DNA from 4 places in the Streptomyces sp. NPDC047525 genome. Region 2 is predicted to be linked to each of the others. Evidence: riboswitches for the same ligand, from Rfam matches in the RefSeq annotation. Region 2 holds a riboswitch; each other region holds the start of a gene.
What was found. A riboswitch is a leader RNA that binds a small molecule or an ion and turns the genes downstream of it on or off. The one in region 2 is predicted to bind cobalamin.

Region 1 (7,030 bases), on a different contig from region 2:
ACTTCGCGGTCTTCGCGGAGGCGTCCGCCGCCGTGGCGTCCGTGCTGGGCCACAGCGCCGTCCCCGCCAGGACGGCCGCGGTGAGCGCGCCCGCCGTGCCGAGTACGGCCAGCTTGCCCTTTGCCTTTACTGCCATGATTTTGTGCCCCCTGAGAGCGGTCTGCGCCCCGTCCGGAGCGGCGGGTCATCGTATGAGGTCGGGCGGTGGATTCCCATGATCGACATCACCGGACACAGTGGGCATGGGACGCGCGCCCGCGGGTAGTCGCATCGGGCGCCCGTCAGGCGTACGGGCCTGCTCCGGAGCCGTGCCCATCGCATACTGGAAGGCATGGAGACCGTCTCCCGGGAGTTCGTTCGGGCCGCTCCGCGGCTCGACGGCATGGTGGTGTCCGCCGTCGGCTACCGCACGGCGGGGGAGCACCCCGGATTCCACCGCGGCCTGCCGTCCCCGTATCTGACGCTGATCTTCTCGCTGGACGGCCCCGTCGTCACCGGCGAGAGCCCCGAGCAGGCGGGCGGCCCCGACGCGTCCCGCACCGACATCGTCGTCGGCGGCCTGCACCAGTCCCCGGCGTACGTGGTGCGGCCCGAGCACGAGGCGGGCATCCAGCTCGCCGTGCACCCGCTCGCCGCCCGCGCCCTGTTCGGCGTACCGGCGGCGGAACTGGCCGACGCCCTGGTGACGTCCGGCACCGACGTGATGGGGCGCCGCGCCGCCGACGTACGGGAGCTGCTGTGCGAGCAGGGCGGCTGGCAGGAGCGATTCGCCTCCCTGTCCGCCTACTTGAGGCAGCGCGTGGCCGCCGGGGACACCGCCGGATCCGTACGTCCCGAGGTCGCGGAGGCCTGGGCCTGGCTGGCCCGGCACCGGGGCGCGGGCACCCTGCGCGGTCTCTCCCGGCACGTCGCGCTGAGCGAACGCCGCCTCACCACGCTCTTCCGCGCGGAGACGGGCCTGAGCCCCAAGCAGGCGGGACGCCTGATGCGCTTCCAGCGCGCCCGCGGCGCCGTCGCACGCTCCGTGGCGGCGGGCGTCGCTCCCGATCTGGCCCGCGTCGCCGCGGACTGCGGTTACTACGACCACTCCCACCTGGTGCGGGACTTCCGGCAGTACACCGGGGTGAGCCCCAGCGGCTGGCTGGCCGAAGAGTGCCGGAATATCCAAGCCGGGAGCTATGGCGGGGGCGAAGAGTAGGCCCCATGAACACCACCGAGAAGCAGCAGCAGTCCCCGTCCGCCTCCGCCGGGCGTGCCCCCGCCGTCTGGCCCTCCCTCCAGGCTCACGACGCCCCCGCCCTGATCGACTTCCTGGTCGGCACGGTCGGTTTCCTGCGCACCGCCGTCTACGAGGACGGCGACCGCGTGGCCCACGCCGAGCTCGACTGGCCCGAGGGCGGTGCGATCATGCTCGGCTCGTACGACGAGAAGTCCGAGGCCTGGTGCCTGAAGCCGGGCACGTTCGGGGCGTATGTCGTCACCGACCACGTGGACGACCTCTACCAGCGGCTCACCGCCGCCGGGGTCGAGATCATCCGTGAGATCGAGGACCAGCCGTACGGCAGCCGGGAGTTCGCGATCGCCGACCCCGAGGGCAACAAGTGGTCCTTCGGCACCTACCGCGGGGCACCGAGGCCCGACAAGGCGGCCTGACCTCGCGTGACGGCAGATGCCCTGGCCTCGCGCGACGGAAGACGCCCTGGCCCTGCGTGATAGCTTGCGGACGCCAGTCAACCCACACCAGGGCCAGGGAATCCGGTGCGAATCCGGAACTGACGCGCAGCGGTGAGGGGGAACGGGCGGGGCCACGGCCACTGGGCGTCCACGGACGCCTGGGAAGGCGCCCCGCCCGGCCGATCCCCGAGTCCGAAGACCTGCTGGCACCTTCGCCCGCGCACCGAGCGGCGGAGGTGACGAAGCAGGCCAGGCTCCGCGTATGAGCCGTGAGACTCAAGGGATCGTGTGTCCTCCACAGCCCGTCGTGTACGTATGTCCGGCTTTCTCGCCGCAGCCCTGGCCGTCACCCTGAGCGCGTGTGGCTCGTCGGGCGGCTCCTCGGACTCCTCGGACTCCGCGAACTCCTCGGCCGAGAAGGCCGGCGGCTACCCGCTCACCCTCACCTCCTGCGGCAAGAAGGCGGAGATCAAGGCGCCGCCGCAGCGGGCGGTCTCCCTCGACCAGGGCTCCACCGAGATCCTGCTCTCGCTCGGCCTCGCGGACCGCATGGCCGGCACCGGCACCTGGACGGACCCGGTCCTCAAGGGTCTGGAGAAGGACAACTCCAAGGTCGAGCGGCTCGCCGACAGCTACCCCTCCTTCGAGAAGGTCCTCGCCGAGGAACCGGACTTCGTCACCGCCTCCTTCCTGGCGACGGTCAGCAAGGGCGGCGTCGCCGACCGCGCCAAGTTCGCCGAACTCGGCGTACCCGCCTATGTCTCGCCCTCCGACTGCGCGGGCAAGGACAACAGCGGCGACGGCGACGGCCGCCGCGACAAGACGCTGACCATGGACACGGTGTACGGCGAGATCCGGGACCTGGCCGAGGCCTTCGGGGTCGAGAAGCGCGGCGAACGCCTGATCGCGGAGCTCAAGGGCCGGGTGGCGAAGGCCAAGAAGACCATCAAGGTGAGTGAGGCGTCCGACACGACGCTCCTCTACTGGTTCGCCAACTCCGACGCGCCCTACATGGCGGGCTGCTGCGGTGCGCCGGGCATCATCACCCGCGAACTGGGCGTGAAGAACGTCTTCGACGACACCCGCGAGGAGTGGCCCCAGATCAACTGGGAGACGGTGGCGGACCGCGACCCGGACGTCCTGGTCATCGGCGACCTCACGCGCAAGTCGCAAACGGCCGAGAGCGCGAAGAAGAAGATCGAGTTCCTGGAGTCCAACCCGGTCACCAAGAACCTGACCGCCGTGAAGAAGAAGCGGTACGTGCTCCTGAGCGGCCAGGCCATGAACCCGACGATCCGCACGGTGGACGGCGTGGAGCAAGTCGCCGACGCCTTGCGCGAGTTCGGGCTCGCCAAGTGACGGGAGCCCTCACGGGCGGCATACGGCAGACCCTGCTCTGGACGGCCGGTGTCGCCGCCCTCGCCCTCTCCGTGGCGGTGGCCGTCACCATCGGCCCCGCGGACATCTCCGTACCGGACGTGTGGTCGGCGGTGGCGGCGCACCTCGGCTGGGGAGAGGCCACGCTCACGCCCATCCGGGACGGCATCGTCTGGAACCTGCGCATGCCGCGCACGCTCCTCGCGGCGGTCTGCGGCGCCGGCCTCGCGGTCTGCGGAACGGTCCTCCAGTCCCTCCTGCGCAACCCGCTCGCCGACCCCTTCGTGCTCGGTGTCTCCTCGGGGGCGTCCACCGGCGCGGTCGCGATCGTCGTCCTGGGGGTCGGCGGGGGAGTGGTGTCGATCTCGGCGGGCGCCTTCGTGGGGGCCGTGTTCTCCTTCGCCCTCGTCCTGCTGCTCAGCCACACCCTGGGCGGGAGCACCGACCGCGTGGTGCTGTCCGGAGTGGCGGCGATGCAGCTCTTCTCCGCGCTCACCTCGTTCGTGATCCTCACGGCGGGCGACGCGGAGACGACGCGCGGCGTCCTGTTCTGGCTGCTCGGCTCGTTGAGCGGGGTGGGCTGGACGGATGTGTGGATGTGCGGGGCGGTGCTCTTCGTGTCCCTCGCGGTCTGCCTGGCGCACGCCCGCACCCTGGACGCGTTCGTGTTCGGCCAGGACGCGGCGGCGACGCTGGGGGTCCATGTCGCCCGCACCCGGCTGATCCTGCTCTCCGTCACGGCCCTGCTCACGGCGGCCCTGGTCAGCAGCGCGGGCGCCATCGGCTTCGTGGGCCTGGTCCTGCCGCACGCGGCGCGCGCCCTGGTCGGCTCCGGGCACGCGAGGCTGCTCCCGGTCACGGCGCTCGCGGGCGCGGTGTTCCTGGTGTGGGTGGACACGCTGGCCCGTACGGTCCTCGACCCGCAGGAGGTGCCGGTGGGTGTGGTGACGTCCCTGATCGGCGTCCCGGCGTTCGTCCTGGTCCTCTACCGCACTCGGAAGACGACATGACTGCACGCACGGACGGCACGCCCTCACCCTCATTTGCCGGACCCGGCCTGCGCGCCGACCGGGTGACCAGAGAGGCAGGCGGCCGCCTCATCGTCGACGGGGTGACCCTGGCCCCGCCCCCCGGAGCCACGGTCGGCCTCCTCGGCCCGAACGGCTCGGGCAAGTCCACGCTCCTGCGCGTCCTGGCGGGAGTCCTGGCCCCCGCATCGGGAGTGGTCACCCTGGACGGCCGACCGCTGCGGGACGTGGGCCGCCGCACGGTGGCACGCCGGGTGGCGGTGGTGGACCAGGACGCCACCACGCAGGTCGAGCTGTCGGTGGAGGAGGTCGTACGCCTGGGCCGCATCCCGCACCGCAGGGCGTGGTCACCCTCCATGCCCCAGGACGACGAGGCGGTGCGCGAGGCCCTGACCCGCACCGGTCTCTCCGACCGGGCGGGCCAGTCCTGGCACACGCTCTCCGGCGGCGAACGCCAACGGGTCCAGATAGCAAGGGCCTTGGCCCAGACCCCCCAGGAACTCCTCCTGGACGAACCGACCAACCACCTGGACATCCAGCACCAGTTGGACCTCCTCTCCCTGGTGGCGGACCTCCCCCTGACGAGCGTCATCGCCCTGCACGACCTGAACCTGGCGGCGATGTTCTGCGATCACGTACTGGTCCTGCGCGAGGGAGTCGCGTACGCGTCGGGCACGCCGGGCGAGGTGATCACGGAGGAGCTGATCGCGAAGGTGTACGGGGTGAGGGCGGTGGTGACGACGGCGGACGACGGCCCGGAGCCGCGCCCGTCGATCCGCTTCCTGCGCGCCTGAGTTCCTCCGGGCCTCAGCTCCCCGTCCGACCGGCTCAGCCCAGGCTGAGACGGTCGGCGAGACCGGCGGCGGCGAAGGCGGACACCAGCTCGTCCCGCCCCTCGGTGAAGTGGGCCCAGCTGTCGAAGTGGACGGGGACGACCCGGCGCGCCCCGAGGATCTTCGCGGCCTCGGCGGCCTGGGCGCTGTCGAGGACGAGCGGTGCGCCGTCGAACAGGACGGGGAAGCGGGGAGCGCCCGCGAACAGGACGGCGGTGTCCACCGGGCCGAACCGTGCGGCGGTCTCCTCGACCGCGCCGAGTGAGGCGTTGTCGCCGCTGACGTAGACCGTGGGCAGGCCGTCGCCGGTCAGGACGAAGCCGACGACCTCGCCGACGAACGGTTCGACGTCCTCGCGCCTGCCGGGACCGTGGACGGCGGGCACGCCCGTCACGGTGACCTGTCCGCCGCCGGGCCTCTCGAGCTCGACGGACTCCCAGTCGCCGAGTCCCTTCACCTTTGTGCCCAGGCTCTCGCGCAGGCGGCGCCCGCCGCCGGGAGTGGTGAGGGTGAGCGGTATGCCGGCGAGCAGGGCCCGGCCCGAGGTGTCGAGGTTGTCGGGGTGCTCGTCGTGCGAGAGCAGGACCACGTCGACGGGACCGAGGTCGTCGGGGGAGCCGGCGGCGGGCGCCGTCTTGGTGAGGGCGGGGCCGCCGGGGGCGGGGTAGTCGCCGGGAGCGTCGAAGGTGGGGTCGGTGAGGAATCTCAGACCGCCGTACTCGAAGAGGGCGGTCGGGCCGCCGAAGACGCGTACGGGGATCTGCTGGTCGGTCGTGCCGGTCGTGTCGGAAGCAGCCATGAAAGAAACACACACCTCACGGATCGGGGACCTCACGGATGAGGTGCCTCACGGATAGGGGGCTTCCTATCCGTGATAAACCGTAGCTGTTTCTCACGGATGAAGGCAAGGCGTACCATGAGACTCGTGAAGGAGACCGTAGAAACCGCGACCGCCGAACCGGCCCCGCCGCCCGCGCCGGGCGCGGAGCAGTACGTGGCACTGGACTTCGCGAACAGCGCCCTCGCCCTGCCCGGCGGCCAGTTCACCGACCTCCTCGGCACCCCGGCGGACGCGAACCGGTGGCTCACCGAACGCGACCTGGCCCCGGCCGACGCGGGCCTCCAGGAGATGTGCACGGCACAGCTGCGAACCCTGCGGGAGCAGATCAGGTCCCTCCTGGCAGCGCGGCTCGCGGGCTACGCACCCCCGGCGAGCGCACTGTCGGCCCTGAACGAAGCCCTGACCAGAGCGCCCGCGGCCTCCCTGCTGCACTGGGACCCCGCCCGCGGCCTGTACCGCGCGGCCTCCCACCCCACGACCCAGATCGTCGAACACGCCCTGGCGACCCTGGCCGCCGACACCGCGGACCTCCTGACGTCCCCCGAAGCGGACCGCCTCACGGCCTGCGGCTCCCCACCCTGCAACCGCTACCTGCTCCGCCACGGCCGCCGCCACTGGTGCTCGACCCGCTGCGGCGACCGCGCCCGAGCGGCCCGCGCCTACGCACGACGCGCGCAGCCGAAGGCGGGCTGACGGGACCGAGGAGGACGCACGACACAGCAGCGAGGGCCGCCGCCTCCGGTGGGAGGCGGCGGCCCTCGCTGCTTGCGTCTGAGCTGGAGATGCCGCCTAGCGGGGCCGCGGCTCGTCGAGGTACTGGTCGGCCCAGGCGCTGATGATGTGGGCGGCCCGTTGCGCCTGCCCTCGCGCGGTCAACAGATGGTCCGCGCCTTCGAGCGAGATGAAGCTTCGCGGGTGCCGTGCCTCCTGGAAGATCTCCGCGGCATTGGAGATGTCGACGGTGGAGTCGGTGGGCGAATGCGCGACGAGGAGCGGAAGGTCCACCTCGCCGATCCGGTCGCGCAGGTGAGCCCGGCGCACGTCCTCGACGAAGGCACGCTTGAGAACCAGAGTCCTCCCGCCGACGAACCACTCGTGCGCCCCGTCACTGAGGACCTTCTCCAGGACCGAGTCGTACTGCAGCTCGACATGACTGGGATCGACGGGCGCCGCAATCGTGGCCAGCGCGCGCAGGCCGACGATCTCGCGCGCGGCTGCGATCGCGGCGGCGCCTCCCCACGAGTGCCCCACCAGCAAATCCACCGGAGTCCCTCGCT
Region 2 (7,030 bases):
ACATGCCGAACCTCGGCATCTGGTTCCCGGCGAAGGAGGGCAAGAAGCCCACCACCTTCGCGCTGCCCTACGCCGCCGGCCTGGTCAACAAGGCCCCGCACTCCGCCAACGCCAAGAAGTTCCTCGACTATCTGCTCAGCCAGAAGGCCCAGCAGCAGGTCAGCGAGATCGGCGGCGGCTTCGCGGCGCGCAAGGACATCAAGGCCACCGATGCCAACGCGGTCGCGCTGGACAAGATCGTCGACGGGGTCGAGATCTTCGAGCCGGACTGGTCCGACATCTCCAAGAACCTCCAGACGTACGTCGAGGACTGGAAGTCGGCCACCGGCAGCTGACGGGTCCCGCCGGGATCCGGCGGGATTCGACCTCAAGTTCACCTGGTTTCACGAGAGTTCACCGTCGACCCCTGGCCCCGGGGTGTTCGGTAGCGAAAAGATAACGGGTATGGACCCAACGCCCCTGGATCTCCAGGGGCGTTGGTGTGCACCAAGGTGCGCCAGCCCCCTACGAACCTCGGAGGACCACGTGTCGTCGCACGGCATATCCCGCCGCTCGCTCCTTGTCTCCACCGCAGCCCTCGCGGTGTCCGCAGGGCCCCTCGCCGCCGTCGCCAAGGCCGCGGCCAAGACCCCGAAGGTCCTGGTGATCGGCCTGGACGGCGCGCTGCTCAGCAGAATCAAGGACGCCGACGCGCCCGCGCTCAAGGGCCTGATGAGCGCCGGTCTGACCGCGCCGAGCAGCATCTACGCCAACCCGCTCGCGCCCACCTCGTCCGGCCCCGGCTGGTCGACGCTCATCACGGGCGTCTGGCCCGACAAGCACAAGGTCGTGAACAACGACTTCACCGGCCACGACCTCGCCGCGTACCCGGACTTCATGACCCGGATCGAGGCCGCGAAGCCCAACCTGCGGACGTACGCCGTCGCCTCCTGGGCGCCGATCACCGACATCATCTTCTCGGCGAAGGTCGACACCCGGGTCTCCACGCCCGGCGCCGAGTACGACACCGGCACCACCACCCGCGCCGTCGCCGAGGTCAAGAGCGGCAACCCCGACGCGGTCTTCGTCCAGCTCGACAACATCGACCACGCGGGCCACGACAGCGGCGCGGCGGGCCAGGCCTATCTCGACGCGATCCACGGCGCCGACGCCCAGATCGGGCAGATCGTCGCCGAGGTCAAGTCCCGCCCCACGTACGGCTCCGAGGACTGGCTCATCATGATCACCGCCGACCACGGGCACACCGACCCAGGCGGCCACGGCGGCTCCAGCTGGCCCGAGCGCCAGACCTTCATGATCGCCACCGGCGGTACGGTCACGGCGGGTTCGGTCCGCCACGACGTCCGCATGCCCGACATCGCCGCGAGCGCGCTCGCCCACCTCGGCATCGCGATCGACCCGGCCTGGGGCCTGGACGGCCGCCCGATCCAGCAGCCGAAGCCGGACGCGTTCGACGCCCTGCGCCCGCAGCTGACCGGGCCCGTCGACGAGACCGGCATCGGCTCCGGCGTCATCGGCTTCACGCACACACCGCCGAGCGGCTGGAGCGTCGACAACGCGAAGATGGGCACGGGCGGCATCACCGAGTGGCGCGGCTGGTCCTTCACCACGGACGAGTTCTGGACGAAGGCCGAGCGCGACCAGCAGCGCGAGCTCAACATCCGCGCCCGGAACGTCTTCGCGGTCGCGGACGGCGACGAGTGGACCGACAAGACCTTCTCCGGGACCTTCGACTCGACGCTGGTCAGCCCCGCGTACGACGTGCGGGGCGGCGCGCGGGCCACCCTCACGTACACGACGTACTACCGCCAGGAGGCCCCGCAGAAGGGCGAGGTGCTCGTCTCGTACGACGGCGGGACCCCGGTCGCGGTGAAGACGTACACCGCGGACACCCCCTCCGTCGTCGAGAACATCGCCCTCCAGGTGCCCGCGGGGGCCAAGAAGGCCCAGGTCCGCTTCCGGTACACCGGCGGCAACAACTGGTACTGGGTGATCGACGGGGTCACGATCACCGCTTCCTGATTAGGCTGTGGGGCGTCGGCACAGAGCTGTCCCGGCGCCCCCCAGCTACCTTGCTCAACGGAGACCGCAGGAGTGCACCCCATGGCAGAGCGCAAGCCCATCGAATCGTGGCTCACCGACATGGACGGCGTGCTCATCCACGAGGGTGTTCCGATCCCCGGCGCCGACGCCTTCATCAAGAGGCTCCGGGAGTCCGGGAAGCCCTTCCTGGTCCTGACGAACAACTCGATCTACACCGCGCGCGACCTCCAGGCCCGCCTGAACCGCATGGGTCTCGAAGTGCCCGTCGAGAACATCTGGACCTCGGCGCTCGCCACCGCGAAGTTCCTGGACGACCAGCGGCCCGGTGGCACGGCGTACGTCATCGGCGAAGCGGGGCTCACCACCGCCCTGCACGACATCGGGTACGTCCTGACGGACCACGACCCGGACTACGTGGTCCTCGGCGAGACCCGTACGTACTCCTTCGAGGCCATGACCAAGGCCGTACGGCTGATCAACGGCGGGGCCCGCTTCATCTGCACGAACCCGGACGAGACCGGGCCCTCCACCGAGGGGCCCCTGCCCGCGACCGGGGCCGTCGCGGCACTGATCACCAAGGCCACCGGTCGCAACCCGTACTTCGCGGGCAAGCCGAACCCCCTGATGATGCGCACGGGCCTGAACGCCATCGGCGCGCACTCGGAGACCAGTGCCATGATCGGCGACCGCATGGACACCGATGTCCTCGCCGGTCTTGAGGCCGGTATGGAGACCTTCCTGGTGCTCACGGGTCTGACCTCCCGGAAGGACATCGATCAGCACCCGTTCCGGCCCTCGAACGTCGTGGACTCCATCGCTGATCTCGTCGACCGGGTCTGACGCGCGCACCACCCGTTTGCCGCACACGGGAGGCGTGGGACGGCGACGCGCGTGAACCTCGAAACAGGAGGTTCACGATGCGTAGAGGAACACTCACCCTGCGTGGCATAGCCGGGGCGGCTGTCCTCGCCGCGCTCCCCGTCGTCGTCACCACACCCGCGCACGCCCACGACGAAGGCAAAGTGCATGCCACGGTCACGCCGTCCAGCGCGGACCCCGGGGCCAAGGTCGAGATCAGCGTCACGGGCTGTGACGGGACGACCGGGTCGGCCGGGTCCGGCGCGTTCACGGGGGACGCGAAGCTCACCGGCAGGGACGGCGACAAGTACGCGCTGAACGGCTCCGCCAAGATCAGGGACGGCGTCGAGGGTTCGTACGACGTGACCGTCATCTGCGACGGCCACCCCCACCAGGGCGTGGGCACCGTCCAGGTCGGCCGGCACCAGCAGGAGCCCGTCTCGCCGGTCCGCGCGGGCGGCGGCGGCACCGCGCAGCTTGCCGCGCACAGCCAGGAGACGGGGCCCGGCACCCGGCACGCGGTGATCGGCCTGGTGCTCGCCGGGGTGGCGGCCGTGGCCGTGGCGTTCCGCAGCGTCCGCCGGCGCCGCTCCGAGTGACGGGTGGCGGCCGACGTGTCGGGCCATGAGAAGCCGGCGGGGCAGCCGGCCGGGCACGGGCGATTCCTCACCGGGGTCGCCTGGGCGCTGCTGCTCGTGGGGCTCTGGCTGTGGGGCAGCGAGATCACCGACGTACGCGGCGGTGTCTCGGAGCCCACGACCGGTGACGTCGCCGCGGTGGGCCGGCCGTTCGGTGTCGAACTCCCGGACGCGCACAAGCCGTTGGGCGCCGCCAAGCCGCAGCGCGTGGATGTCCCCTCGCTGAAGGTGCGGGCACCCGTGGTCGTCCGCGGGCTCGATCAGGACGGCGCCATCGATCCGCCGCCGTTCGAGGAGGCGGGCTCCGTCGGCTGGTACGGCGGCGGCGCACGCCCCGGCGCCGCGGGCACCTCCCTGTTCGTCGGCCACGTCGACACCGAGACGCGCCCCGCGGTCTTCTACGACCTCAGCGCCATGCGGCCGGGCGAGAAGGTCCGGGTGGCCCGCGACGACGGCTCGGTCGCGGAGTTCACCGTGGACGACGTCCAGGTCCTCAGCAGGGACCGCTTCGACGCGAAGAAGGCGTACGGCCCCCACGAGGAGGGCCGCGCCGAACTCCGCCTGATCACGTGCGGCGGCACGTTCGACCGGGCGAGCAAGACGTACTCGGCGAACGTGGTGGTGTCCGCCTACCTCACCGGGGTGGGGCCGTAGGGGTGGCGCCGGGGCGCGAGGGCACTCCCGCCGCGCTCGCGCCCACGGTGACACCCCTTGCGGCCCCTTCCCGGACGGCCCGCAGGCCAAGGCCTCCGAAGACCGCCGCGAACACGGCCCACAACAGGGCGTGCGAGGCGACCGAGAGGACGCGGAAATCCCACAGGAGCGTCGCGTCGACCGGGACCGGGTCGGGGTTGTCCGGGAGCAGGAAGAGCGCGGCGAGGACGGCGACCGTCGTGAGGGCCGCCGCCATCTGCCGCACCGGTACGGATCTGGCCGACAGGCGTACGTACACCTGCCGGGCCAGGAACATGCCGAGGACGCCGATCGCGACGGAGGCGAGCCACAGCGCCTGGCGCTCGCCGACCGTGCCCGAGTCGCCGACGCCCGGCGGGTTCGCCGGGTAGCGCAGACCGGGCAGCAGGGAAACGGCGAGGAAAGCGGCTCCCGCGAAGGCGAGGGCCCGCGGCCACGGGGCCGCGTGCGGATCGCGGCGGTGCACCAGGGCGTACGCCACGGCGAAGAGGACGCCGATGGCCAGACCGGCGACGACCGCGGAGACCACGAGCCCCGCGTGCTGCGTGGAGCGCGTGAACAGCTCCTCGTGGTGCTGCGCTGCCTGAGCGGCACCGTGCGCGTGCTCCTCGGCCGCCGCGCGCTTCTCCTCGGCGCGGATCGCCCGGTCCATCAGCGGCTCGGCGAGGAGCAGGGAGAAGAGACCGGCCGCGAGGCCCGCCGCTCCTCCCGCCACGAGACCCCGGCCGAGCAGGGGCAGGACAGGTGACGACGGGGGAGAGGACGCAGGGGATGGCATGGCGCCGTGTCCGTCCCCGGTCAGTGGCACGGGGCACCGAAGAGGTGCCTGCCGTCGTGGGCGAACTCGTGGAGATAGCTGCCGGTCGCGGAGATCAGCGAGCCGTTGTCGAAGAAGACCGCGTAGAGCGCGATCAGCGCGATGATGACCGCGGCCGAGGCGATGAGCCAGTCGCGGGTGCGGACCGTGGCGGCCTGGACCGCCGTGCTTTCGGTGCCCGATGCCGCGGTGTGCAGTGACATGTCGAAGCCTCCTCTGGGGTTTCCACGCCCCGAAGCAGGAGTGCGACGGCTCAGTTCCTGACTCCCGCACGCCAGGCGGGCGTCCGGTCACAGTGGCGGGCCCGCCCCGGAATCGCACCGGGTTCCTGTCAACCATCGCCTCGATGTATGGACTTGTCGCCCGGAGAGTCCCAGTTGGTCATGGACACTGTCAATGGAACCTGTATCAGGACAACCCGGCCCGGTCGGCGGCCCGCTCCCCCCGGAGCCGTCGACCGGGCTGGTCCTCGACCGCGCGCGCACGAGCTGCGGGAGTAACCCGGCGCCGGCGCGGGAGGTTCGGTGGCCAACCCCGCATGTGCGGGATGGACGATCAGGCCGGGGGCTTGGGCCGTTGTGACGACTCTAGAACGGATGAGCGCCGCAGCCTAGGGGTGGATTGACGCCAAGTCGTGATCCGCTTTCTCTCTGTGATCATCGCAGGTGATGATGGTCCTCGGAGTGGCCGTCAGGAAGGTTCGGACCAACTGCCGCGCAGTGCGGCGTCGTCGAGCGATCCCTTGATCACTTCGGTGGCGACCACCTCCATGACCAGGCGTTCTCTGCGCGCGTACCGCCGCAGCGCGTCAAAGGCCTCGTCCACGCCGGTGTGCCAGCGTTCGGCGAGTATGCCCTTGGCCTGTTCAATGCGTATACGGCTGGTCAGAGCGCCCTGGAGCTGTATCGCGAGAACCCGATACTCCGTGTAGGCGCGGTGGTTGTGCAGACCTACCGCGGCGGCGTCGGCGATCGCCTGCGCCAGACGCAACTCCCCGTCGGTGTGGCGGGTCCGGGAGTTCTCGGGCACGAAGACGTTCAGCGCGCCGAGCAGTGTCTCGCGCTGCCGCAGCGGGACCGCGTACGTCATCCCGATGCCGCGGCGGCGGGCCAGCGCCGTGAACTCCGGCCAGCGGTCGGCGGGTTCGTCCGCCGCGAGCCGCACGGGCGGCACCGCGAGGCCCGTGCCGAGGCTCTCCACGCAGGGCCCACCGCTCTGTTGGGCCCCGAGCAGGTCGAGCGCCAGGTCCCGGGGGTGGCCTCCGGCGGCCACCCCCGGCGTGCCGGTGCCGTCGAAGATGACTCCGGCGGCGGTGGCGTCGAGCAGCTCCACGCAGTGGCCCGCGACCCGGCTCAGGTAGCGCTCCGGGTCGAAGTCGTCGTCCAGAGTATTGGTGGTCTCCACCAGGACCTGGGCCAGCCGTAGTTCAGAGGTGTGATCCCGCATGATCTCCTCCCCAAGAGCGCCACCCCGCGCACTGCGCCTACCCCCGGGCGCCGCGCTGTAACAGGTATCCAACAGCTCTCCGCAGCGGACGGGCGGGCCTCGTGGGCCGGGAGTGCGTATGTCAGGATTGAGAATCGGACAGTGCACCCAAGGGGGAGTGGATGTACCACAAAGGCACCGGCCGCGGTCATCGGATCGCGGCCCGGGGGGTGAAGGCTGCGGCGGCGTTTGCGGGGGCTGCGCTGCTGCTGTCGGGGTGCTCCTCCGATGACGGTTCGGGCAACGAGGAGTCGTCGGGAAACCCGGTCAAGCAACAGCCGAAGGGCACCGACCCGTACTGGGTCAACCCGGACGGGAACGCGGCCAAGCAGGTCGCCACGTACGAGAAGGACGGCAAGAAGGACGACGCCGAGCTGATCCGCAAGATCGCTGAACAGCCCGTCGCGGAGTGGATCATCCCGGAGAACGCGGAGGACCAGGCGCGCGGCTTCACCGAGGCCGCCCAGAAGGCCGACCGGGACGCCCTGTTGGTCCT
Region 3 (7,030 bases), on a different contig from region 2:
CTGCCGCCACAGCCGCTCGGCGCCGCGCCGGGCGAGGGTGTGCTCCTCGCGGACGCTGCCGGAGAGCCTGACCACGTCGTCGGCGGTGTAGGTGCGCTCGATCCCGTTCCAGCGGGCGTCGGTAGCCCACCGCTGAGCAAGCTCCTGGGCCGTTGCCGTCGTCGTCCCTGCCTGTGCCATGACCGTCTCCTGGGAACTCGTGAACTAAGGAAATCGTGAACTGTGCGAATCAATGGCACGGAGTGCCGGACTCATCGAGAGTGCGGCCCGCCGGCTCCGTGGTGAGCGATCCGAGCAATGCCGCCGAGCCGGGCGGAAGGGTCGGGATCACCGACGTCAGGGCATTGAGTCGTACCCCGTTTCCGATCCGCCCGACGGAGTCCGGCGGGCCGCGGTACGACTCTGACATCGGCACTCAGTGCCAACAAGCGGGGAAAGATGCCAAGTTCTGCGCTTCGCCGTTTTGCCAATCTTGTTAAGCCCGCAGTTCTCGTCCGCGTGGCTACCATCACGGGCAGTGCCGACGATCGTGACCGGACGGGCAGGAGCCACGGGTGAGCAAGACGTACGCGGGAGCGCGGCTGCGACGGCTGCGGGAGGAGCGCCGCATGAGCCAGGCCGACCTGGCCCGTGCCCTGGCCATCTCGCCGAGCTATCTGAACCAGATGGAACACGACTCCCGGCCGCTGACCGTGCCCGTGCTGCTGCGGCTCACGGAGGCGTTCGGCGTCGACCCGGGCTTCTTCTCCGCGCGCGACACCAGCCGTCTGGTGGCCGACCTGCGGGACGCCCTGACCGGCGAGGTCTCGGCGGGCCGGGTGTCCGCCTCCGACCTCTCGGACCTGGCATCGCGCATGCCCGCCGTGGCGACGGTCCTGGTGGACCTCGGCCGCCGGAACCAGCACCTCACCGAACAGCTCTCCGAGGCCGCGGAGGGGCGCGGTCCGGCAGCGGCGGCGCAGCCCCGCTCCGCGCACGAGGAGATCCGCGAGTTCTTCTACCGGCGCCAGAACTACCTGCACGACATCGATCTCGCCGCCGAACAGTTCGCCGCCGACATCGGTGTACGCCCCGGTGAGGTCGTGCGCGCCCTGTCCGCGCGCCTCGCCGAGCGCCACGGGGTGCGCCTGGCCGCGGACGCCGACCGACTCCTGCACCACTACGACCCGACGGCCCGGGTCCTGCACCTCTCCAACCGGCTGCGCCCCGGCCAGCAGGCGTTCCGGATGGCCACCCAGCTCGCGCTCCTGGAGTACGCGGACGAGGTCTCCGACCTCGCGTCGGAGGACTTCGGCCAGGAGACCGCGGCCTGGCCGCTGGCCCGCATCGGCATCGCCAACTACTTCGCGGCCGCGCTGATCCTGCCCTACCGCCGCTTCCACGCGGCCGCGGAGGAGTTCCGCTACGACATCGAGCGGCTGACCGACCATTTCGGCCTCGGCTACGAGACGATCTGCCACCGGCTCAGCACCCTGCAGCGCTCCCGGCTGCGCGGCGTGCCCTTCTCCTTCGTCCGGGTCGACCGGGCGGGCAACATGTCGAAGCGGCAGTCCGCCACCGCGTTCCACTTCTCCCGCGCGGGCGGCACCTGCCCGCTGTGGAACGTGTACGAGGCGTTCGCCGCGCCCGGCCGCACCCACGTCCAGGTCGCGTCCATGCCGGACGGTCAGCGTTTCCTGTGGACCGCTCGTGCGGTCACCCGGCACCGCGGCGGCTGGGGCGAGCCCGGCAAGACGTTCGCCATCGGCCTCGGCTGCGAGATCCGCCACGCCGCACGGCTCGTCTACTCGGACGGCCTCGACCTCGGCAGCGCCTCGTCCGCCGTGCCCATCGGCATGGGCTGCCGCCTGTGCGAGCGCACCGACTGCCCCCAGCGGGCGGTTCCCCCGCTGGACCGGCGCCTCGCGATCGACGAGAACAGCAGCACCTTCGTGCCCTACCCCGTGGCCGGGGAGGAGGCGCGCGCCGACTGAGGGGCGGGCCGAACTGAGGGGCGGGCCGAACTGAGGGGCGGGCCGAGGGGGGTGGACTTACTAGGACGTCCAACTATATGTTCGTGGCACAAGGTCCGCGGTGCAGGGAAGCCGGTGTGAATCCGGCACGGTCCCGCCACTGTGACCGGGGAGTGTGCTGTCATCCACACGCCACTGGCGAGGTCTGCCGGGAAGGCGGGCGGCGCGCGCAGATCCGGGAGTCAGGATACCGGCCGCGGAATGTTCCGTGTTGTCCACGAGGATGGAGCAGACACGCATGGCACCGGTCCGTACCCACGACCCTGGTGATCCGGCGGAGCGCACGCAACTCAGCACGCGCTCATAGGACTTCGCGACCCAAGGCGGTCCCGATCCACGCCTGACGGTCCCGACGTCCGCTGTCCCACGGCTCGCACCGGCAGCGCACACACCCGTGCGCCCCGCCGGCGGCTCGCCGTGCCGTCCCCGGATCTCACCTGACGAGAGCAGGCACCCATGGTCCGTGAACTCACCCATTTCATCGGCGGCAAGCACACCGCCGGCACGTCGGGCCTCTTCGGCGACGTGTACGACCCCAACACCGGCACCGTCCAGGCCCGCGTACCGCTCGCGGGACGGGCCGACACCGAGACGGCGATCGCCGACGCGGTCACCGCCCAGCGGGAGTGGGGCAGTTGGAACCCACAGCGGCGCGCCCGTGTCCTGCTGCGCTTCCTCCAGCTCGTCGAGGCGGAACGCGACTCCCTGGCACGGATGCTGTCCGCCGAGCACGGCAAGACCGTGGCCGACGCGCACGGCGACCTCCAACGCGGCCTGGAAGTCGTGGAGTTCGCCGCGGGGATCCCCCATCTGCTCAAGGGCGAGTTCACCGACAACGCGGGCACCGGGATCGACGTGCACTCGCTGCGCTCCCCGATCGGTGTGGTCGCCGGGATCACCCCGTTCAACTTCCCCGCGATGATCCCGCTGTGGAAGGCCGCGCCCGCGCTCGCCTGCGGCAACGCGTTCATCCTGAAGCCGTCCGAGCGCGACCCGTCCGTGCCCCTGCGCCTTGCCGAACTGTTCCTGGAGGCCGGTCTGCCGCCCGGCGTCCTGAACGTCGTCAACGGCGGCAAGGAGGCAGTCGACACGCTCCTGGAGGACCCCCGGGTCGGCGCGCTCGGCTTCGTCGGCTCCACGCCGATCGCCGCGCACATCTACGCCACCGCGGCCGCGCACGGCAAGCGTGCCCAGTGCTTCGGCGGCGCCAAGAACCACATGATCGTCATGCCGGACGCCGACCTCGACCAGGCCGTCGACGCGCTCATCGGTGCCGGATACGGCTCGGCGGGCGAGCGCTGCATGGCCATCTCGGTGGCCGTGCCCGTCGGCGAGGAGACCGCCGACCGGCTGGTCGCCGCGCTCAAGGAACGCATCGGCACGCTGCGCATCGGCCGCAGCGACGACCCGGAAGCCGACTTCGGCCCGCTGGTGAGCAGGGACGCACTCGACCGGGTCCGTCGCTACGTGGACATCGGCGTCAACGAAGGAGCCGAACTCGTCGTCGACGGGCGGCAATTCACCCTGGCGGACCACGAGAACGGCTTCTTCGCCGGAGCCTCGCTCTTCGACCGGGTCAGCCCGCGGATGCGGATCTACCGCGAGGAGATCTTCGGCCCCGTCCTGTGTGTCGTACGGGCCGCCGACTACGAGCAGGCCCTGCGCCTGCCCAGCGAGCACCCGTACGGAAACGGGGTCGCGATCTTCACCAGGGACGGCGACACCGCCCGCGACTTCACCCGCCGGGTCGACACCGGAATGGTCGGCGTCAACGTCCCCATCCCGGTCCCCGTGGCCTACCACACCTTCGGCGGCTGGAAGCGCTCCGGTTTCGGCGACCTCAACCAGCACGGCCCGGACGCCATCCGCTTCTACACCCGTACCAAGACCGTCACCTCGCGCTGGCCCTCAGGGGCCAGGGAAGGCGCGAGCTTCACCCTGCCCACCATGGGATGAGCGCCATGACCACCACCTCGCTCAGCCAGGACCAACAGGCCCTCGTCGAGACCACGCTCGACTTCGCGGAGGACCATCTGGCTCCCCGCGCCGTGCAGTGGGACCAGGACAAGCACTTCCCCCTCGACGTACTGCGCAAGGCGGCCGGGCTCGGGCTCGGCGGCGTGTACGTACGGGAGGACGCGGGCGGCAGCGGTCTGACCCGGGCCGACGGTGTCCTCGTCTTCGAGGCACTCGCCTCCGGCTGCCCGTCCATCGCGGGCTACCTCTCCATCCACAACATGGTCGCCTGGATGATCGACACCTACGGCGACCAGGAGCAACGGGCACGGTGGCTGCCCCGCCTGTGCTCCATGGACGATCTCGGCAGCTACTGCCTCACCGAACCGGGCGCCGGATCGGATGCCGGTTCCCTGCGCACCCGGGCCGTGCGCGACGGCGACGACTATGTCCTGAGCGGGGTCAAGCAGTTCATCTCCGGTGCGGGCGCCGCGCAGGTGTACGTCGTCATGGCGCGCACCGACGGAGAAGGGCCCCGCGGGATCTCCGCGTTCGTCGTCGAACGAGACGATCCCGGGCTCTCGTTCGGCCCCAACGAGAAGAAGATGGGCTGGAACGCCCAGCCCACCCGGCAGGTCGTCCTCGACGGCGTGCGGGTGCCCGCCGACCGGCTGCTCGGCCCTGTGGGCGACGGCTTCCGCATCGCCATGAGCGGCCTGAACGGCGGAAGGCTCGGCATCGCCGCCTGCTCCCTGGGCGGCGCCCGGAGCGCCCTCAACAAGAGCCTGTCGTACCTCGCCGACCGGGAGGCCTTCGGCGCCCGGCTCCTCGACGCGCAGGGCCTGCAGTTCCGCCTCGCCGACATGGCGACCGAACTCGCCGCCGCCCGCGCCCTGGTCCACCAGGCCGCCCAGGCCCTGGACCGCCGGGACCCACAGGCGCCGCAGCTGTGCGCGATGGCCAAACGCTTCGCCACCGACACCGGCTACTCCGTAGCCGATCGTGCCCTGCAACTCCACGGAGGCTACGGCTACTTGAACGAGTACGGCATCGAGAAGATCGTCCGCGACCTCCGCGTCCACCAGATCCTGGAAGGAACCAACGAGATCATGCGCGTCATCGTGGCCCGAGGCCTGACGGAGCCGCTGCGGTGACCGCGGCCGAGGACTTCGTCCTGCTCCGTACCGAGGGCCACGCGGCCCACCTCACGCTCAACCGGCCCCAGGCCCTCAACGCCCTCACCCACGCCATGGTGCGGCGCGTCGACGAGGCGCTCACCGCCTGGGAGGACGACCCGGACGTACAGACCGTGATCATCCAAGGCGCGGGCGGACGCGGCCTGTGCGCGGGCGGCGACATCCGCTCCATCTACGAGGACGCGCGCGCCGGGACGACCGCATCCGCCGACTTCTGGCGCGACGAGTACCGGCTCAACGCCCGCATCGCCCGCTACCCCAAGCCGTACGTCGCCCTGATGGACGGGATCGTGATGGGCGGCGGCGTCGGCGTCTCCGCGCACGGCGACGTCCGCATCGTCACCGAGCGCTCCCGCATCGCGATGCCGGAGACCGGCATCGGCTTCGCGCCCGATGTGGGCGGCACCTACCTGCTGGCCCTCGCGCCCGGTGAACTGGGCACCCATCTGGCGCTCACCGGCGCACAGATCGGCGCGGGCGACGCCTTGCTCTGCGGGCTCGCCGACCATTTCGTGCCCAGCGGGGACCTGCCCCGGCTCCTCGACGACCTCGCCGTGCGACCGGTGTGGGACGCGCTCCGGCCTTACGTGCGCCAGGTGCCGCACGGTGAGCTGGCCGGGCATCGCTCCTGGATCGACGACTGCTACGCCGCGGGCACGGTGGAGGAGATCCTCGCCCGGCTGCGCGGCCATGGAGCACGCGCCGCCGCGGAGGCGGCCGACACCCTCGCCGCCAAGTCGCCCACCGCCCTGAAGGTCACGCTCGCCGCACTGCGCTGCGCACGGCGGCTCGGCCCGTTGGAGCGCGTCCTGGAGCAGGAGTACCGGATCTCCTGCGCCGCGCTCGCCTCGCACGACCTGGCCGAGGGGATCCGCGCCCAGGTCATCGACAAGGACCGCAGCCCCCGCTGGGCCCCGGCCACCCTGGCCGAGGTCGGCGGCGCGGACGTGGAGCGCTACTTCGCCCCGCCCGCCGGAGGCGAACTCGACCTGGCCTCGGCCCCACAGGAGGTGGCGTGGTGAACGGCAAGCGCACGATCGGATTCATCGGCCTCGGTCACATGGGCGGTCCGATGGCCGCCAACCTCGCCGGGGCGGGGCACCGCGTCCTCGGCCACGACCTGATGCCCGACCTGCTCACCGCGGCCGTCGAGAACGGCGTGGAGGCGGCCGGATCATCGGCACGGGCCGCAGCGGCGGCGGACGTGGTGATCACCATGCTGCCCGCGGGACGGCACGTGCTCGGCCTCTACCGAGAGGAAGGGCTCCTGGCCGCCGCGCGGCCGGGCACGCTGTTCATCGACTGCTCGACCATCGACGTGGCCGACGCGCGCAGCGCGCACGAGGCCGCGGTCGCGGCCGGGATGCGGACGCTGGACGCCCCGGTCTCCGGGGGAGTGGTGGGCGCCGAGGCCGGCACGCTCACCTTCATGGCGGGCGGCGGCGAAGCCGAGTTCGCCGAGGCCGAGCCGCTCCTGACGGTCATGGGCAGGAAGGCGGTGCACTGCGGCGGGCCCGGCGCGGGCCAGGCCGCGAAGATCTGCAACAACATGATCCTCGGGGTCTCGATGATCGCGGTGAGCGAGGCGTTCGTACTCGGCGAGAGCCTCGGCCTCTCCCCTCAGGCCCTGTTCGACGTGGCGTCGACCGCGTCCGGCCAGTGCTGGGCCCTGACCGTCAACTGTCCGGTGCCGGGCCCCGTCCCGGGCAGCCCCGCCAACCGCGACTACCGCCCCGGGTTCGCCGCCCCGCTGATGGCCAAGGACCTCGGCCTGGCGGCCAACGCCCTCGCAGCCAGTGGGATCGACGCCCAACTCGGCCTCAAGGCGGCTGAGTTGTACGCCACTTACGCGCAGGGAGCCGGAGC
Region 4 (7,030 bases), on a different contig from region 2:
GGCAGCCCTTGCCAGGTCCTCGAGTTCACGCAACGCCAGGCGGGCCACCAGGAATTCGCCGAAGGTGGAGTGCAGGAACTCGAAGGACCGCAGCCGCACCCCGTCCCGTGACGCCTCCGCCCGGTGGATGAAGAAGAACCGGCCCACGACCACCTGCCCGGGAGTGAGCGCTGCCCGCAGGTCGGCGGGGCGCGCCCCGTGCGTCCGCTGGGGGAGCAGTACCGCCAGGTCCGCCGTCAGCTCCTCCTCGGTGACCCACTGCCTGCCCCGGTTGACCATGGCGAAGGCGGTCACGGACAGGCACAGCAGCTCGGCCTCCACCGCGTGGGCGTGCTGTTCCTCGGTGAGCCCTGGATCGCTCTTGCGGACCTCTCGCGCGGCGAAGCGGGCCAGGAGGCGCTCGTAGAGGTCGTAGCCCGCGAGGTCTCCCTGGTCGTACTGGAAGGCGTTCCCGTCAGCGTCGTACAGCGCGAGCATCAGCAACAGCAAGGGCTGGCTTCCCAGTTCACGCTGCGTCAGCACATGTTCCGGGGACAGGGGGAGCAGTGACTGGTTGCGGAAGTAGGCGGCATTGGTCCGGTTCCATAGCTCCAGCCACCGTGTCACCTGCGCATCGTTGAAGGGTTCGAGCCGCACCGCGACACCGCCGGGCGAGAGGCGGGCCCGGTCGGCGACCGCGGTGCGGCTGGTGACCACCACGGCCAGCGGGCGGCCGTGCGTGGCTTCGCGCTGCTGGAACGCGGCCACCTTCTGCACGTAGTCGGACTGGCTCACGCCGGTGGCCTGGAGCAGTTCGTCGAAGCCGTCGAGCAGCACCACGGGCAGCGCGCGGCGCGCCGTGCGCGTCACGTCGGGCCAGGCCATGGCCTCCCCGGTGGCGTCGCGGATGGCGGTCTCGATCTGGTCCTGGATCGCCGCGTCGGCCGGCACGGCTGACAACGGCACCCGTACGACCAGGAACTCATCGGCGGGCAGCCGGGCCGCCAGGACGCGCGTCAGCACGGACTTCCCCGAGCCCGGCTGGCCGAGGAGCAGCAGCGGCGACTCCACGGCCTGCGGCGCGGTGAGCAGGCCCGCCAGGAAGCCTTCCAGGTCGTGGTGGACGTGCAGTCCGTCCCACCAGTGCTCCCCTGAAAGCCGGTCGGCGGCCCCGAAGGCGGCCACTTTGAAGTCCGGGGAGACGTATCCCTCGCCGAGGGTGGGGACCGTCAGGCCCTCCGGCAAGTCCTCCAGGGACAGCAACGGCGCGTCCATCGCCGCCCGCGACGCGCGGTTCAGGGCCACGTACCGCTCGGCCGCGATCCGCCCGTCGGTCGCCCTGGCGATCGCTGCCTCCAGATCCCGCAGCGTGCCTTCGAGTCGGCGGACCTCGTTGCGGGTGGCCTGATGGTCGGTGACGTTGACCCAGACGGCCACCTCGGGGAACTCGGCCGCCAGGCGTCGGTACATGATCTCGTATGCGGCCAATGCTTGTCGGGGAGCGGTCTCTCCCAGAGAAGCCCGCACCTCCTGCCGTTCCCGCTCCGGCACGGCCTCCCAGGCGGCACAGCCCGACACGTACTCCATGAGCTGCTCGGACAGCCTGCGGTAGAACCCGGTCAGCGCGACGAGCTCCGACTCGTAGGGCCGGTGCGGCGCAGGCATCGGGACCTCGGCGCGCAGCATCTCGTCCGCGAGGGCGGCCGGTCGGCCGGACTCCGGCGACCGGCCGGTGGCCAGGAGCACGGCCTCGGACCTCCCGACCCTCAACTCCCTTCTGTCGAAGGGGAGATCAAGCTCCTTGAGGGTGTCGAAGTACGAGGCGAGGACCACGACGGCGTGCGCCGCGGCAAGGCGCTGCGTGCGGTCGAACCGGCCGAGGCCGCGGGACCGCTCCGCGAGGCCGGAGACCAGCGACTGACTCAGCCGCGCCAGCTCACCCCGCGCGTCGAACAGGCTCAGCGCAAGGGCGGACCCGCCGCCGGTGGCGACCAGCAGCGCCCCGCCCGTCAGCCGGTCGAGGGCCGCGAGCGCGGGGCTCTCCGCACCACCCAGCAGCCGCACCGCATCCGCGTAACTCATCCCCCTGGACACCGGCGCCCTCCCAGCTCCGCGACGGAACGGCCAGCGTGTCCATCATGGCGGCAGACGAGGGCACGGGGCGGCCAATCGCCCGCAAATGGCCGCCCCGGCAGGCGCGTTCGGGTCAGGAACCCGCGGGCAGCTCCGCCCTCACCTCGCGCGCGGCGGCGACCAGGTTCTCCAGGGAGGCCTTGGTCTCGGGCCAGCCGCGGGTCTTGAGGCCGCAGTCGGGATTGACCCAGAGCCGTTCGGCGGGGATGGCCTCAAGTCCCTTGCGCAGCAGGGCCGCTGCCTCCTCGGTGCTCGGTACGCGGGGGGAGTGGATGTCGTAGACGCCGGGTCCCGCCTCGCGCGGGTAGCCGTGCTCGGCCAGTTCGCGGGCCACCTGCATGTGCGAGCGGGCGGCTTCCAGGCTGATGACGTCGGCGTCGAGGTCGTCGATGGCCTGGACGATGTCGCCGAACTCCGCGTAGCACATGTGCGTGTGGATCTGCGTGTCCGGGCGTACGCCGCTGGTGGTGAGGCGGAAGGATTCCGTGGCCCAGTCCAGGTAGGCCGGGTGGTCGGCGGCGCGCAGTGGCAGCGTCTCGCGCAGCGCGGGCTCGTCGACCTGGATGACCGAAGTACCCGCCTCCTCCAGGTCGTTGACCTCGTCGCGCAGGGCGAGCGCGACCTGGCGGGCCGTGTCGCCGAGCGGCTGGTCGTCGCGGACGAAGGACCAGGCGAGCATGGTGACGGGACCGGTGAGCATGCCCTTGACGGGGCGGTCGGTCAGGGAGTTGGCGTACGAGGTCCAGCGCACCGTCATCGGCTCGGGCCGGGAGATGTCGCCGGCCAGGACCGGCGGGCGCACATAGCGGGTGCCGTACGACTGGACCCAGCCGTGCTGCGTGGCGAGGTAGCCGGTGAGCTGCTCGGCGAAGTACTGCACCATGTCGTTGCGTTCGGGCTCGCCGTGCACCAGGACGTCGATGCCCGCCTTCTCCTGGAAGGCGAGGACCTCGCGGATCTCGTTCTTGATGCGCTCCTCGTAACCCGCCGTGTCGAGACGGCCCGCACGCAAGTCGGCCCGTGCCGTGCGCAGTTCGGTGGTCTGGGGGAAGGAGCCGATGGTGGTCGTGGGCAGCAGCGGCAGGCCGAGCCGGGTCCGTTGGGCCGCCGCACGCTCCGGGTAGGCGTGGGCGCGGCGGGCGTCGGCGCCGGTGATCGCGGCGACGCGGGAGCGTACGGCCGGGTCGTGGGTGAGGGCCGAGCCCGAGCGGGACGCCAGGCCGGCGCGGTTGGCGGACAGTTCGGCCGTGATGGCGCCCGTGCCCTGGGCCAGGCCGCGGGCCAGCGTGGCGATCTCGGCGGTCTTCTGGTGGGCGAAGGCCAGCCAGCGGGCGATCTGCGGGTCGATGTCCCGTTCGGCGGTGGCGTCCAGCGGGACGTGAAGCAGGGAGCAGGACGCGGAGACGTCGACCCGGTCGGCGAGGCCCAGGAGCGTGCCCAGTGTGCTGAGGGACTTCTCCAGGTCGTTGATCCAGATGTTGCGGCCGTTGACGACGCCCGCGACCAGACGCTTGCCGGGCAGCCCGCCGACGGCGGCGAGGTCCTCCAGCTGGCTCGCGGCGGCCTCGGTGAAGTCCAGGGCGAGGCCCTCGACCGGCGCCTTGGCGAGCACCGGAAGCGCATCGCCGAGCCTGCCGAAGTACGAGCCGACGAGGAGCTGAGGGCGGTCGGTGAGCGCACCGAGGTCGCGGTAGGCGCGGGCGGCGGCGTTGAGCTCGGCCGGGGTGCGGTCCTGGACCAGGGCGGGCTCGTCGAGCTGCACCCACTCGGCGCCCGCCGCGCGCAGGTCGGCGAGGACCTCGGCGTACACGGGCAGCAGACGGTCCAGGAGGGTGAGCGGCTCGAAGTCGGCGGCCACGCCGGGCGCGGGCTTGGCGAGCAGTAGATAGGTGACCGGGCCGACGAGCACCGGCCGGGCCGCGAGACCGAGCGCGACAGCCTCCTTCAGCTCCGCGACCTGCTTGGCGGAGTCGGCGGTGAAGACGGTGTCGGGGCCGAGCTCCGGCACGAGGTAGTGGTAGTTGGTGTCGAACCACTTGGTCATCTCGAGGGGCGCCACGTCCTGGGTGCCGCGGGCCATCGCGAAATAGCCGTCGAGCGCGTCGGTGTCGACGGCCTCGCGGTGCCGCTGGGGGACGGCGCCGACCATGACGCTGGTGTCCAGGACATGGTCGTAGTAAGAGAAGTCGCCGGTCGGCACTTCGTGGATGCCTGCGTCGGCCAGGTGCTGCCAGGTGGACCGGCGCAGCTGCGCGGCGGTGTCCCGGAGGGCGTCGGCGGTGACTCGGCCCTTCCAGTAACCCTCGACGGCCTTCTTCAGTTCCCGGTTGGGGCCCTGGCGGGGGTAGCCGTACACGGTGGCCTGTGCTGCCGCGGACTTCGCTGTCACGGAAATCTCCTTCGCGAGATGACTCCTGAGATCCCGGGACGGGACGCGGACGCGAAGGGATGACGAACCGGGCGGACCTGACGCGCGCCACCGGCGCGGTGCTCCACCTGATCTGACGCCGACCCGCCCACGAGGTCACCGGGATGTCCGCACGTGAGGGGTCACGTACGGGCAACGGGCAGGTCTTCGGACTCGCGGGCACACCTGCCGAGGCAGGTTCCTACTGGCCGTCGCTTCCCGGATCCGCGCTCGGATCCAGTGCGTATGACGGCGGTCGTTCCCACTCACCGCTGCGGGGCAGTCCCGGATTCCCACCGGGTTCCCTCTTACGACGCGTCTGCCTGGCGGACAGGGCGAACCAGCTGCACAGGTCAGGCTAGAGGGTGTTCGGCCTTCTGGGCAGTACTGATCACATTCCGGACCGTGAGGTGAGACACGGACCCCGCCCGGATCGGCACATGAGGGCGCGCGGAACAGATCACCACTCTGTTCCGCGCGCCCGCTCACAGCAGCCGCGGGCCCCTCAGCCCGGCGGCGGACCCGGGCCCCTCAGCCCCGGTCGTAGGTGTGGAACCCGCGGCCGCTCTTGCGGCCGAGCAGCCCCGCCTCCACCATGCGCTGGAGCAGCGGCGGCGGGGCGTACAGGGATTCCTTGAACTCTTCGTAGAGCGATGCCGCGATGGAGGCGACCGTGTCGAGGCCGATCAGGTCCGCCAGCTTCAGCGGCCCCATCGGGTGCGCGCAGCCCAGCTCCATGCCCGCGTCCACGTCGGCGGGCGTGGCGAAGCCGGACTCGGTCATCCGGATCGCCGAGAGGAGGTAGGGGACGAGCAGCGCGTTCACGACGAAGCCCGCTCTGTCCTGGGACCGTACGACCGTCTTGCCCAGGGTGTGCGTGGCGAAGTCCTCGACGGCGGCGACGGTCCGTGCGGCCGTGTGCAGCGAGGACACGACCTCGACCAGGGGAAGCACGGGGGCGGGGTTGAAGAAGTGCAGCCCGAGGACACGGTCGGCACGCCGGGTCGCCATCCCCAGACGCATGACCGGGATGGAGGAGGTGTTGGTGGCCAGGATCGCTTCGGGGTCCTCGACGACCTTGTCCAGGGTGGTGAAGATCTCCGTCTTGGCCGCAGTGTCCTCGACGACGGCCTCGACGACGAGCTGGCGGTCGGCCAGGTCGTCGAGGCTGCCGGTGAAGACCATGCGGGCCAGTGCGTCCTCGGCGCCGATGCGGTCCAACTTCCCGCGCTGGACGGCGCGTTCGAGCGACACGGCGACCCGCTCGGCGGCGGCGCGTGCGGCGAGGGCGTCGGCCTCGCAGACCACGGTGTCCAGGCCGGCGCGGGCACACACCTCGGCGATCCCGGCGCCCATCTGGCCCCCGCCCACCACACCGACCCGCCGGATGGCCGTGGTCATGACTGTCCCTCCGGGCGGCGCACGAGGTGACGGCTGTAGGCGTCCGTGGTGAAGAACGCGGGCAACTCCCGTGCCAGGGCGGTCCGTTCGAAGAGGCCACGGACTTCGTCGAGAGGGGCCCACGGGTACTCCGCGCCCAGGGCGGCTAGCTCGTCCTCCACCAGTTCGAGGACCGTCGCGCGATCCACGACCCGGTGGCGCAGCCACTGCCAGATCTGCACCCGGGCGATCTCGGCGGTGGCGGCGTCCTCCATCAGCCCGTACAGGGCGACGGCTCCCTGCCCGTGCAGCCACGCGGCGAAGTAGCGCAGGGCGACAGCGATGTTGGTGCGTACGCCCTCGGACGTCGGTGGCGCGCTGATGCGGCGCACGGAGAGCAGCCGGGCCGCCGTCACCTCGACGTCGTCACGGGTGCGGTCGATCTGATGCGGGCGCGTGTCGAGCACCCCGTCGAACACCGCGCGGCAGACGGGCACAAGGGCGGGGTGGGCGACCCAGGAGCCGTCGAAACCGTCCTCGGCCTCGCGCTCCTTGTCGAGCCGCACCGTGGCGAGGGCCGCCTGGTGGGCGTCCGGGTCCTTGCCGGGAACGTGGGCGGCCATGCCGCCGATGGCGTGGGCGCCGCGCTTGTGGCAGGTGCGGACGAGGAGTTCGGTGTACGCGCGCATGAAGGGGGCCGTCATGGTGACCTTCGCCCGGTCGGGCAGCAGGAAGTCGGTGCGGTGGCCGAAGGTCTTGATGAGGCTGAAGAGGTAGTCCCAGCGGCCCGCGTTGAGGCCGGAGCTGTGCTCGCGGAGCTCGTAGAGGATCTCCTCCATCTGGAAGGCCGCCGTGATGGTCTCGATCAGGACGGTGGCGCGGATCGTGCCGCGGGGGATGCCGAGGAGGTCCTGGGCGAGCACGAACACGTCGTTCCACAGCCGGGCCTCGTCGCGGTTCTCCAGCTTCGGAAGGTAGAAGTACGGGCCGTGTCCGGCGTCGATCTGCCGCTGGGCGCAGTGGAAGAAGTAGAGCCCGAAGTCCACGAGCGATGCGGGCGCGGGCCGCCCGTCGATCAGCAGGTGCTCCTCGGTCAGGTGCCAGCCGCGCGGGCGGACGACGATGGTCGCG

Region 1: another riboswitch for cobalamin. It lies ahead of ABZ833_RS14285 (ABC transporter substrate-binding protein); the one in region 2 lies ahead of ABZ833_RS17095 (CbtB-domain containing protein).
Region 3: another riboswitch for cobalamin. It lies ahead of ABZ833_RS03875 (CoA-acylating methylmalonate-semialdehyde dehydrogenase); the one in region 2 lies ahead of ABZ833_RS17095 (CbtB-domain containing protein).
Region 4: another riboswitch for cobalamin. It lies ahead of metE (5-methyltetrahydropteroyltriglutamate--homocysteine S-methyltransferase); the one in region 2 lies ahead of ABZ833_RS17095 (CbtB-domain containing protein).

The regions. Positions count from the first base shown of each region.
Region 1 is NZ_JBEYTL010000004.1:409,049-416,078, reverse strand. Features, by position in the region: gene ABZ833_RS14300 (haloacid dehalogenase-like hydrolase) at 1-136, opposite strand, end outside; gene ABZ833_RS14295 (helix-turn-helix domain-containing protein) at 332-1,198, shown strand; gene ABZ833_RS14290 (VOC family protein) at 1,204-1,653, shown strand; cobalamin riboswitch at 1,711-1,897, shown strand; gene ABZ833_RS14285 (ABC transporter substrate-binding protein) at 1,990-3,033, shown strand; gene ABZ833_RS14280 (iron chelate uptake ABC transporter family permease subunit) at 3,030-4,061, shown strand; gene ABZ833_RS14275 (ABC transporter ATP-binding protein) at 4,058-4,873, shown strand; gene ABZ833_RS14270 (MBL fold metallo-hydrolase) at 4,908-5,711, opposite strand; gene ABZ833_RS14265 (ABATE domain-containing protein) at 5,829-6,446, shown strand; gene ABZ833_RS14260 (alpha/beta fold hydrolase) at 6,543-7,030, opposite strand, start outside.
Region 2 is NZ_JBEYTL010000005.1:361,754-368,783, reverse strand. Features, by position in the region: gene ABZ833_RS17125 (2-aminoethylphosphonate ABC transporter substrate-binding protein) at 1-335, shown strand, start outside; gene ABZ833_RS17120 (alkaline phosphatase family protein) at 526-2,022, shown strand; gene ABZ833_RS17115 (HAD-IIA family hydrolase) at 2,104-2,883, shown strand; gene ABZ833_RS17110 (hypothetical protein) at 2,961-3,500, shown strand; gene ABZ833_RS17105 (class F sortase) at 3,516-4,193, shown strand; gene ABZ833_RS17100 (CbtA family protein) at 4,174-5,010, opposite strand; gene ABZ833_RS17095 (CbtB-domain containing protein) at 5,031-5,252, opposite strand; cobalamin riboswitch at 5,282-5,404, opposite strand; gene ABZ833_RS17090 (ANTAR domain-containing protein) at 5,740-6,495, opposite strand; gene ABZ833_RS17085 (glycoside hydrolase family 6 protein) at 6,657-7,030, shown strand, end outside.
Region 3 is NZ_JBEYTL010000001.1:798,534-805,563, reverse strand. Features, by position in the region: gene aceA (isocitrate lyase) at 1-180, opposite strand, end outside; gene ABZ833_RS03880 (short-chain fatty acyl-CoA regulator family protein) at 555-1,973, shown strand; cobalamin riboswitch at 2,041-2,226, shown strand; gene ABZ833_RS03875 (CoA-acylating methylmalonate-semialdehyde dehydrogenase) at 2,469-3,968, shown strand; gene ABZ833_RS03870 (acyl-CoA dehydrogenase family protein) at 3,974-5,122, shown strand; gene ABZ833_RS03865 (enoyl-CoA hydratase/isomerase family protein) at 5,119-6,186, shown strand; gene mmsB (3-hydroxyisobutyrate dehydrogenase) at 6,225-7,030, shown strand, end outside.
Region 4 is NZ_JBEYTL010000001.1:807,275-814,304, reverse strand. Features, by position in the region: gene ABZ833_RS03905 (hypothetical protein) at 1-2,061, opposite strand, end outside; gene metE (5-methyltetrahydropteroyltriglutamate--homocysteine S-methyltransferase) at 2,186-4,501, opposite strand; cobalamin riboswitch at 4,661-4,879, opposite strand; gene ABZ833_RS03895 (3-hydroxybutyryl-CoA dehydrogenase) at 5,051-5,920, opposite strand; gene aceB (malate synthase A) at 5,917-7,030, opposite strand, start outside.